2 regions of the Kitasatospora sp. NPDC059812 genome follow, and region 1 is predicted to be linked to the other one. Evidence: riboswitches for the same ligand, from Rfam matches in the RefSeq annotation. Region 1 holds a riboswitch; the other holds the start of a gene.
What was found. Region 1 has a riboswitch for thiamine pyrophosphate ahead of thiC (phosphomethylpyrimidine synthase ThiC). Riboswitches for the same ligand answer to the same signal wherever they lie in the genome.
Positions count from the first base shown of each region.

Region 1 (3,804 bases):
GCCCGTGGTGTTGAATGCCCGTGGCCCGCACGGTGGATGGACGAAGGAGGGGAGCAGCGGTGAAGCTGTTCCGGTTGGACGAACTGGACGTCGAACGCGCGGCGAACGACGGCGCGTACCTGCGCTTCCTGCGCGAACCGCGGATGTCCGCCGGGCTCTACGCGCTCTCCCCCGGCGACACCGACCCGCAGACCGCGCACGACCAGGACGAGATCTACCAGGTGATCAGCGGCCGCGCCGAACTGACCGTCGGCGCCGAGACCGCCACGGTCGGGCGCGGCACCGTCGTCTACGTCCCGGCCGGCACCGAGCACCGCTTCCACCACGTCACCGAGGAGCTGCGGGTCCTGGTGGTGTTCTCCCCGCCCGAGGGCTGACCGTCTGCGGACCGATCGGGAACCGGCCGGGGACTGACCGTCCGCGGGCCGGCCGGGGCCGACCGTCTAGGGTCCTGGGCATGAGCAAGAGCCTGACGGAAGAACTCTGGGCGGCCATCGAGCCGGTGTACGCCGAGATCCTCGCCCACCCCTTCATCGGCGGCCTCACCGACGGCACCCTGCCGCGTGCGGCCTTCCGCCACTTCGTCGTCCAGGACTCGCACTACCTGCGCGACTACGCCCGCGCGCTCGCCGTCTGCGCCGCCAAGGCGCCCGGCGAGGAGGACGTGCGGGCCTTCGCCGACGACGCGGTCGGCGCGCTGGCCGCCGAACAGGGCATGCACGCCGAGTTCCTGACCGCCTTCGGCGGCAGCGCCGAGCAGGCCGCCGCCGAACCGGTGCTGCCCACCACCCGGGCCTACACCAGCTACCTGCTGGCCACCGTCTACGGCGGCTCCTTCGCCGAGGCCGTCGGCGCGGTGCTGCCCTGCTACTGGATCTACGCCCGGGTCGGCGAGGCGCTGCTCGCCCAGGGCTCCCCCGACCCGCTGTACGCCAAGTGGATCGCCACCTACGGCGACGAGGCGTTCCAGTCCGTCGTCCGCCGGGTGCTGGCGCTCACCGACCGTCTCGGCGAGGAGATCTCCCCGGCCGAACGGCGCCGGGTCGTCGAGCACTTCACGACCACCTCGCGCTACGAGTGGATGTTCTGGGACGCCGCCTGGCGCGGCGAGCGCTGGCCGGTCTGACCGCTGGTCGCAGGGGGTGCGGGGCCCTTTCCGGGGGTCGTCCCCGAGGCCCGTACCCGGGTCTCCCCTGGGCCCCGGGTCGGGGTGATCTAGGGGTTCTCTCCGGGCCATCGGGCCTCGTTCCGGCACTCGTGTCCCCGTACGATCGAAGTACCGAAAGCAAGCGGGATGCGGCACCGGACGGCAGCCGACCCCACGGGGAGAGAAGGAACGGTCATGGCTGAGCTCTGGAAGTCGCTGCCCTCCTGGGTGCGGAACATCGTCATCCCGGTGCTGGTCCTGGTGCTGCTCTGGAACATCGTGGGATTCGTCTTCGGTGTCGTCGGCGCCCTGCTGAGCATCATGATCAAGGTGCTGGTCGTCGCCGGTATCGCCGCCGCCGTGGTGGTCCTGGTGAAGAAGGCCGCCAAGGGCTGAGCAACCGTTCGAGGCCCGGCCCCCTGGACGGGGGGCCGGGCCTTCGGCGTTCCCGGCGCGGCGTCCGGCCGGCCGGAGGCGTGCTGGACCTGCGGCGATCGGCTCGCTACGGTGTTGGGCGTCATGTGCAGGCAACACCGCCTGCCGACGCGGGAGCTCGGAGCACCGGGCTGAGAGGGCGCTGACCGGAACGTCGACGGACGGACCGACGGCTGCGTCGACCGCAGGAACCTGACCGGGTAATGCCGGCGTAGGGAGTTTGAGGTCAGATGACCACGTTCGAAGCACAGCCGCAGCCTGCCCGCAACACCGGGAACAGCGGCACCGAGGCCGGCGGCAGCGAGGCCGGCGAGGCCGCCACCGCCACCGCCACCGCCACCGTCACCAGCGCCGGTACTGGCTACCCCACCCCGGCCTGGCGCAAGGCCTACCGCGAAGGGTCCCGGCCCGACCTGCGGGTCCCGTACCGCGAGGTGCAGCTCACCAACGGCAGGACCGTCCCGCTGTACGACACCTCCGGCCCGTACACCGACCAGGCCTACGAACCCGACGTGCGGCGCGGCCTGCCCGCCCTGCGCGACGCCTGGATCCGCCTGCGCGGCGACGTCGAGGAGTACGACGGCCGCGAGGCCCGCCCCGAGGACGACGGGATCAAGCACACCTCGCCGCGCGGCGGGAACCTGCGCAACCTGGACGCCGTCTTCCCGGGCCGCCCGCGCCGCCCCCTGCGCGGCCGCGGCGGTGCCGCCGTCACCCAACTCGCCTACGCCAAACGGGGCGTGGTCACCCCCGAGATGGAGTTCGTGGCGCTGCGCGAGGGCCTCGCCCCCGAGTACGTGCGGGCCGAGGTGGCCCGCGGCCGGGCCGTCATCCCGGTCAACGTGAACCACCCCGAGGTGGAGCCGGCGATCATCGGCACCAACTTCCTGGTGAAGATCAACGCCAACATCGGCAACTCCGCCGTCACCTCCTCGATCGAGGAGGAGGTGGAGAAGATGACCTGGGCCACCCGTTGGGGCGCCGACACCGTCATGGACCTCTCCACCGGCCGCAACATCCACACCACCCGCGAGTGGATCCTGCGCAACTCCCCCGTGCCGATCGGCACCGTGCCGCTCTACCAGGCCCTGGAGAAGGTCGACGGCAAGGCCGAGGACCTGAGCTGGGAGGTGTACCGGGACACCGTCATCGAGCAGTGCGAGCAGGGCGTCGACTACATGACCGTCCACGCCGGCGTCCTGCTCCGGTACGTCCCGCTGACCGCCCGCCGCAAGACCGGCATCGTCTCGCGCGGCGGCTCGATCATGGCCGCCTGGTGCCTGGCGCACCACCAGGAGAACTTCCTCTACAGCAACTTCGAGGAGCTCTGCGACATCCTCGCGCGCTACGACGTCACCTTCTCGCTCGGCGACGGCCTGCGCCCCGGTTCTATCGCGGACGCCAACGACGAGGCGCAGTTCGCCGAACTGCAGACCCTCGGCGAACTCGGCCGGATCGCCCGCGAGCGCGACGTCCAGGTGATGATCGAAGGCCCGGGCCACGTCCCGATGCACAAGATCAAGGAGAACATGGATCTCCAGAAGGAGATCTGCGACGAGGCGCCGTTCTACACCCTCGGCCCGCTCACCACCGACGTCGCCCCCGGCTACGACCACATCACCTCGGGCATCGGCGCCGCGATGATCGCCTGGTGGGGCACCGCGATGCTCTGCTACGTCACGCCCAAGGAGCACCTGGGCCTGCCCAACCGCGACGACGTCAAGACCGGCGTGATCACCTACAAGATCGCCGCCCACGCCGCCGACCTCGCCAAGGGCCACCCCGGCGCCCAGGACTGGGACGACGCCCTCTCCGACGCCCGCTTCGAGTTCCGCTGGGAGGACCAGTTCAACCTGGCCCTCGACCCGGAGACCGCCCGCGCCTTCCACGACGAGACCCTCCCCGCCGAACCCGCCAAGACGGCCCACTTCTGCTCCATGTGCGGCCCGAAGTTCTGCTCGATGAAGATCAGTCAGAAGATCCGCGCCGAGCACGGTGACGGTTCCAGCGCCGTGGAGACCGAGTTCGACGCCGAGGCCCTGGCGGGCATGGCGGAGAAGTCCGCCGAGTTCGCCGCCCAGGGCAACCGGGTCTACCTCCCCCTCGCCGACTGACGTCGTTCTGTCGAAGCGCTGCTCCGGGTGTCTCGCTGTTCCTGTGGCAGCGCTTCGGCATGCCTGGGCCACGGGGCTGCACGCGGGCCACCGGGGGAGTCGGTCGCC
Region 1 is NZ_JBHWIO010000033.1:13,172-16,975, forward strand. Features, by position in the region: gene ACFV6D_RS18475 (cupin domain-containing protein) at 60-377, shown strand; gene tenA (thiaminase II) at 458-1,126, shown strand; gene ACFV6D_RS18485 (DUF5326 family protein) at 1,343-1,543, shown strand; TPP riboswitch at 1,683-1,817, shown strand; gene thiC (phosphomethylpyrimidine synthase ThiC) at 1,813-3,696, shown strand.

Region 2 (4,475 bases), on a different contig from region 1:
CGTGAAGCCGTCGTCGACCAGGGTCTCGGCGGCGTCCAGCAGCTCGATCGGGTCCGGCAGGAGGGTCCGCTCGTCGGCGATCACCTCCAGCTTCACCCAGTCGGTGCCGAGCGCCTCGCGGGCCAGCCGGGCGGTCAGCACGGCCTCCCCGGCGGTGAAGCAGCCCGCCGTGTTGGGCAGTACCCGGATGCCGTTGCGGGTCAGCACGTCCAGGACGGAGCCCTGGGTGCCGGCGTCGACCCGGCGCATCGCCACGGTGGTCAGCTCGGTGCCGGAGGCCAGTAGCGCCCGTTCCAGGATCTCCAGGCTGGGTGCGCCGCCGGTGCCCATGATCAGCCGGGAGCCGAAGGACGCCCCGGCGATGGTCAGCAGGTCGTCGGCCATGTCAGCCTCCCTGGACGGCGGTGAGGATCTCGATCCGGTCGCCCGTCGACAGTTCCGGGGCCGGCCACGAACTGCGCGGCACCACGGCCTCGTTGAGGGCGGCGGCGACGCCGCTGTGGGCGGTGCTGAGGGTGGCCACGACCTCCGCGAGGGTGGTCGTGGTGGACACCCGGCGGGGCTCGCCGTTGACGGTCAGCGCGATCTCGGCCGGTGCGGTCCGGGCTGGGGTGGTCTGGGCCGGTGTGGTCTCGGGTGGTGCGATCTCGGTCATGCGGAGGCCTTCGTGGTGGAGCGGTCGGGGGAGAACCGGGTGGGTGTGAACGGCTGTGCGAGCTCGGGGAGTTCGCCGGTCGCCAGGTACTCGGCGAGCAGGTCGGCGGTCACCGGGGTGAGCAGCACGCCGTTGCGGTAGTGGCCGGTGGCGGCGACCAGCCCGGGCAGCGCGGTCGGGCCCAGCAGCGGGGCGTTGTCCGGCGAGCCGGGCCGCAGCCCGGCCGAGGTCTCCAGCAGCGGGAGTTCGGTGATGCCCGGCACCAACTCGTGGGCGTCGCGCAGCAGTTCGTACACCCCGCCGGCGGTGACGGTGGTGTCGTAGCCCTGCTCCTCGGTGGTCGCGCCGATCACCAGCTCGCCGTTCTCCCGGGGCACCAGGTACAGGTGCTGCCCGCGCACCACCGCGCGGACGTTGCGGGACAGGAACGGCCGGTACGCCTCGGGGATCCGCAGCCGCAGGATCTGCCCCTTCACCGGGCGGACGGCCGGCAGCACGCCCTCCGGCAGTCCGGGCAGCCGGTGGCTGTGCGGGCCGGCCGCGAGCACCACCTGGTCGGCCCTCGGGGTCTCGCCGGTGCCGAGCCGGGCGCCGACCGCGCGGCCGCCCTCGACCAGCAGCCCGACGGCCTCGGCACGGTGGACCACGACCCCGGCGAGCTCGCAGGCGGCCACCAGGGCGGTCAGCAGCCGGCGGGGATCCACCTGGTGGTCGTCCGCGACGTGCAGGCCGCCGCGTACGCCGGGGGCGAGCATCGGCTCCAGCCTGCGGGCCTCCCGGCCGGTCAGCCAGGACGAGTCCAGGCCGAGCCGCTGGTGGAAGGCGTGCAGCTCGCGCAGTTCCTCGCGGTCGTCGGAGTCCAGCGCGACGGCGATCGTGCCGCACCGGCGGTACCCGGTGTCCAGGCCGCCGCTCGCCTCGGTGAGCTCGGCGGCGAAGTCCCCGTACCGCTGGTTGGAGGCCATGCCGAGGCGCAGCAGCGGCTCCTCCCCGTACTGCAGCTCGGTGACCGGGGCGAGCATCCCGGCCGCGACCCCGGCCGCCCCGCCGCCGGGGGAGGGGTCGACCACGACGATGTTCCGCAACCCGCGCTGCGCGGCGCGCCAGGCGACGGCGAGGCCGATGATGCCCCCGCCGATCACCAGCACATCGGCGTGGGTTTCCTCGGGCAAGCGTGACAAGGCTGCTCTTCTCCCTTCGCCGGAATGACCCGGATCAGGTTCGGACGGTCGCGGGCCGTGCCAGCCCGCCTCTCAGCCCGGTACGCCGGGCTCCCGTGATGGTGCCCCCACCATAACGCCGGGGGCGGGCCCGGCCGAAGGCCCGTATGCGGGGTGGACGGGCCGGTGGCCCCGGCAGGGCGCTGAGTACAGTGACGGGCGTGGCAGAGCTGAACGCAACGGATCAGGTGGTTGTCGTCGGGGCCGGGCTGGCCGGGGCGCAGTGCGCCCTGAAGCTGCGGCAGGGCGGCTGGCGGGGGCGGATCACGCTGGTCGGGGAGGAGCCGCACGCGCCGTACGACCGGCCGCCGCTCTCCAAGGACGTGCTGCTCGGCAAGGCCGACGCCACCACCCTGGACATCGACTACCCGCACCTGGGCATCGAGCTGCTCACCGGCCGCCGCGCCACCGGCCTCACCCCCGGCGTGCTGCACACCGGCGCCGGCGACCTCCCGTACGACGCCCTGGTGATCGCCACCGGCGCCACCCCGCGCGCCCTGCCCGGCGCCGAGCGCGCGCACCTGCTGCACACCCTGGACGACGCGCTGGCGCTGCGCGCCCTGCTGCGGCCCGGCCTGCGGCTGGTGCTGGTCGGCGCGGGCTGGATCGGCGCCGAGGTGTCCACCGCCGCCCGAGCGGCCGGCTGCGAGGTGACGGTGGTCGAGGCGGGCCCGGCGCCCGTCCCCGGCGCGCTGCCGGCCGAGGTCGGTTCGGCGATGGCCGCCTGGTACGCCGAGGCCGGTGTCGACCTGCGCTGCGGGGTCGGCGTGGCCGCCGTCGAGGCGGGCGCGGTGCTGCTCGCGGACGGCTCGCACCTGCCCGCCGACGAGGTCGTGGTCGGCGTCGGCGCCCGGCCCGCGACGGGCTGGCTGGCCGGTTCCGGTGTCGAGCTGGACGGCACCGGCGCCGTCCTGGTGGACGGGCGGCTGCGCACCGGCCTGCCCGGCGTCTTCGCGGCCGGGGACTGCGTCAGCTACCCGTCCGCCCGCTCCGGCGCCCGGCTGGCCGTCCAGCACTGGGACCACGCGTTGCAGTCCGGCGAGGCCGCGGCGGCCGCCGTCCTCGGCGCGGACGCGCCGCCGTACGACCCGGTGCCGTACTTCTGGTCGGAGCAGTTCGGCCGGATGGTCCAGTACGCCGGGCGGCACGCCGAGGGCGACGAACTGCTGTGGCGGGGCGGCCCGCAGGACGCCTCCTGGACGGTGCTCTGGCTGCGCGACGGGGTGCCGAGCGCGCTGCTGGCCGTCGACCGGCCGCGCGATCTGACCCAGGGCCGCCGGCTGATCGAGCGCGGCACCGCGCTGGACCGGGCCCGCGCGGCGGACCCCTCGGTGCCGCTGAAGTCGGCGGTCGCGGGGTAGCGGCTGGTGCGCGGGGGGCTGTGGAGGTGGCAGTCTGGTGGCGTGAGTGAGATTGAAAGCAAGATTGAAGCCCTGGTTTCCGAGTGGATGTACCTGCCCGACATCTCGGAGCAGTGGGGGGTGCGCGTCACCGAGGTGCGCGACCTGGTCCGCACCGGCGGGCTGATCGCCGTCCGGCGGGGCCCCAACAAGTCGCTGCAGGTCCCTGCGGCGTTCATCGACGGCCAGGGGCTGGTCAAGCACCTGTCCGGCACCCTGACCGTGCTGCGCGACTGCGGTTACAACGACGTGGAGATCCTGGAGTGGCTCTTCACCGAGGACCCGTCGCTGCCCGGCAGCCCGATCCAGGCGCTGCAGGAGAACCGCGGCACCGAGGTCAAGCGGCGCGCCCAGGCGATGCTGATCTGATGGCGGCGGACACGCCGCGCCGGCGGCTGGCCGACGCCCGGCTGTACCTGTGCACCGACGCCCGCCGGGAGCAGGGCGACCTCGCCCAGTTCCTGGACGCGGCGCTGGCGGGCGGGGTGGACATCGTCCAGCTCCGGGACAAGGGCCTGGAGGCCAAGCAGGAACTGGAGGCCCTGGAGGTCTTCGCGGACGCCTGCCGCCGCCACGGCAAGCTGCTGGCCGTCAACGACCGCGCCGACGTCGCGCACGCGGCCCGGCCGGACGTGCTGCACCTCGGGCAGGACGACCTGCCGGTGCCGGCCGCCCGGGCGATCCTCGGCGACGAGGTGCTGATCGGCCGGTCCTGCCACGCCGAGTCCGAGGTGGACGCGGCGGTCGCCGAGCCCGGCGTGGACTACTTCTGCACCGGCCCGGTCTGGCCGACCCCGACCAAGCCGGGCCGCCCGGCGCCGGGCCTGGGCCTGGTCTCGTACGCGGCGAAGCAGAGCACCGACCGGCCGTGGTTCGCCATCGGCGGCATCGACCTCGGCAACCTCGACGAGGTGCTGGCCGCCGGCGCCCGCCGGATCGTCGTGGTCCGCGCCATCACGGCCGCCGACGACCCGCAGGCCGCCGCCGCCGAGCTCGCCCGGCGGGTGCGCTCGGCCTGACGGCCCCGGGGGCCGTCACCGTTCTCCGTACCTGCGGATCCTCTTGCGTGCGGATCTCAGTACTTGCGGACGGTGGCGGCCTCGGCCAGGGCCAGCAGCACCGTGCGGGCCTGCTCGTCGGCCAGCGGCGCCGCCTCCAGCGCGGCCAGGGACTGCCGCATCAGCTCGTCGATCCGGCGCT
Region 2 is NZ_JBHWIO010000001.1:100,286-104,760, forward strand. Features, by position in the region: gene ACFV6D_RS00450 (thiazole synthase) at 1-384, opposite strand, end outside; gene thiS (sulfur carrier protein ThiS) at 386-655, opposite strand; gene thiO (glycine oxidase ThiO) at 652-1,827, opposite strand; TPP riboswitch at 1,831-1,943, opposite strand; gene ACFV6D_RS00465 (NAD(P)/FAD-dependent oxidoreductase) at 2,028-3,236, shown strand; gene ACFV6D_RS00470 (Rv2175c family DNA-binding protein) at 3,279-3,644, shown strand; gene thiE (thiamine phosphate synthase) at 3,644-4,294, shown strand; gene ACFV6D_RS00480 (polyprenyl synthetase family protein) at 4,351-4,475, opposite strand, start outside.
Region 2: another riboswitch for thiamine pyrophosphate. It lies ahead of thiO (glycine oxidase ThiO); the one in region 1 lies ahead of thiC (phosphomethylpyrimidine synthase ThiC).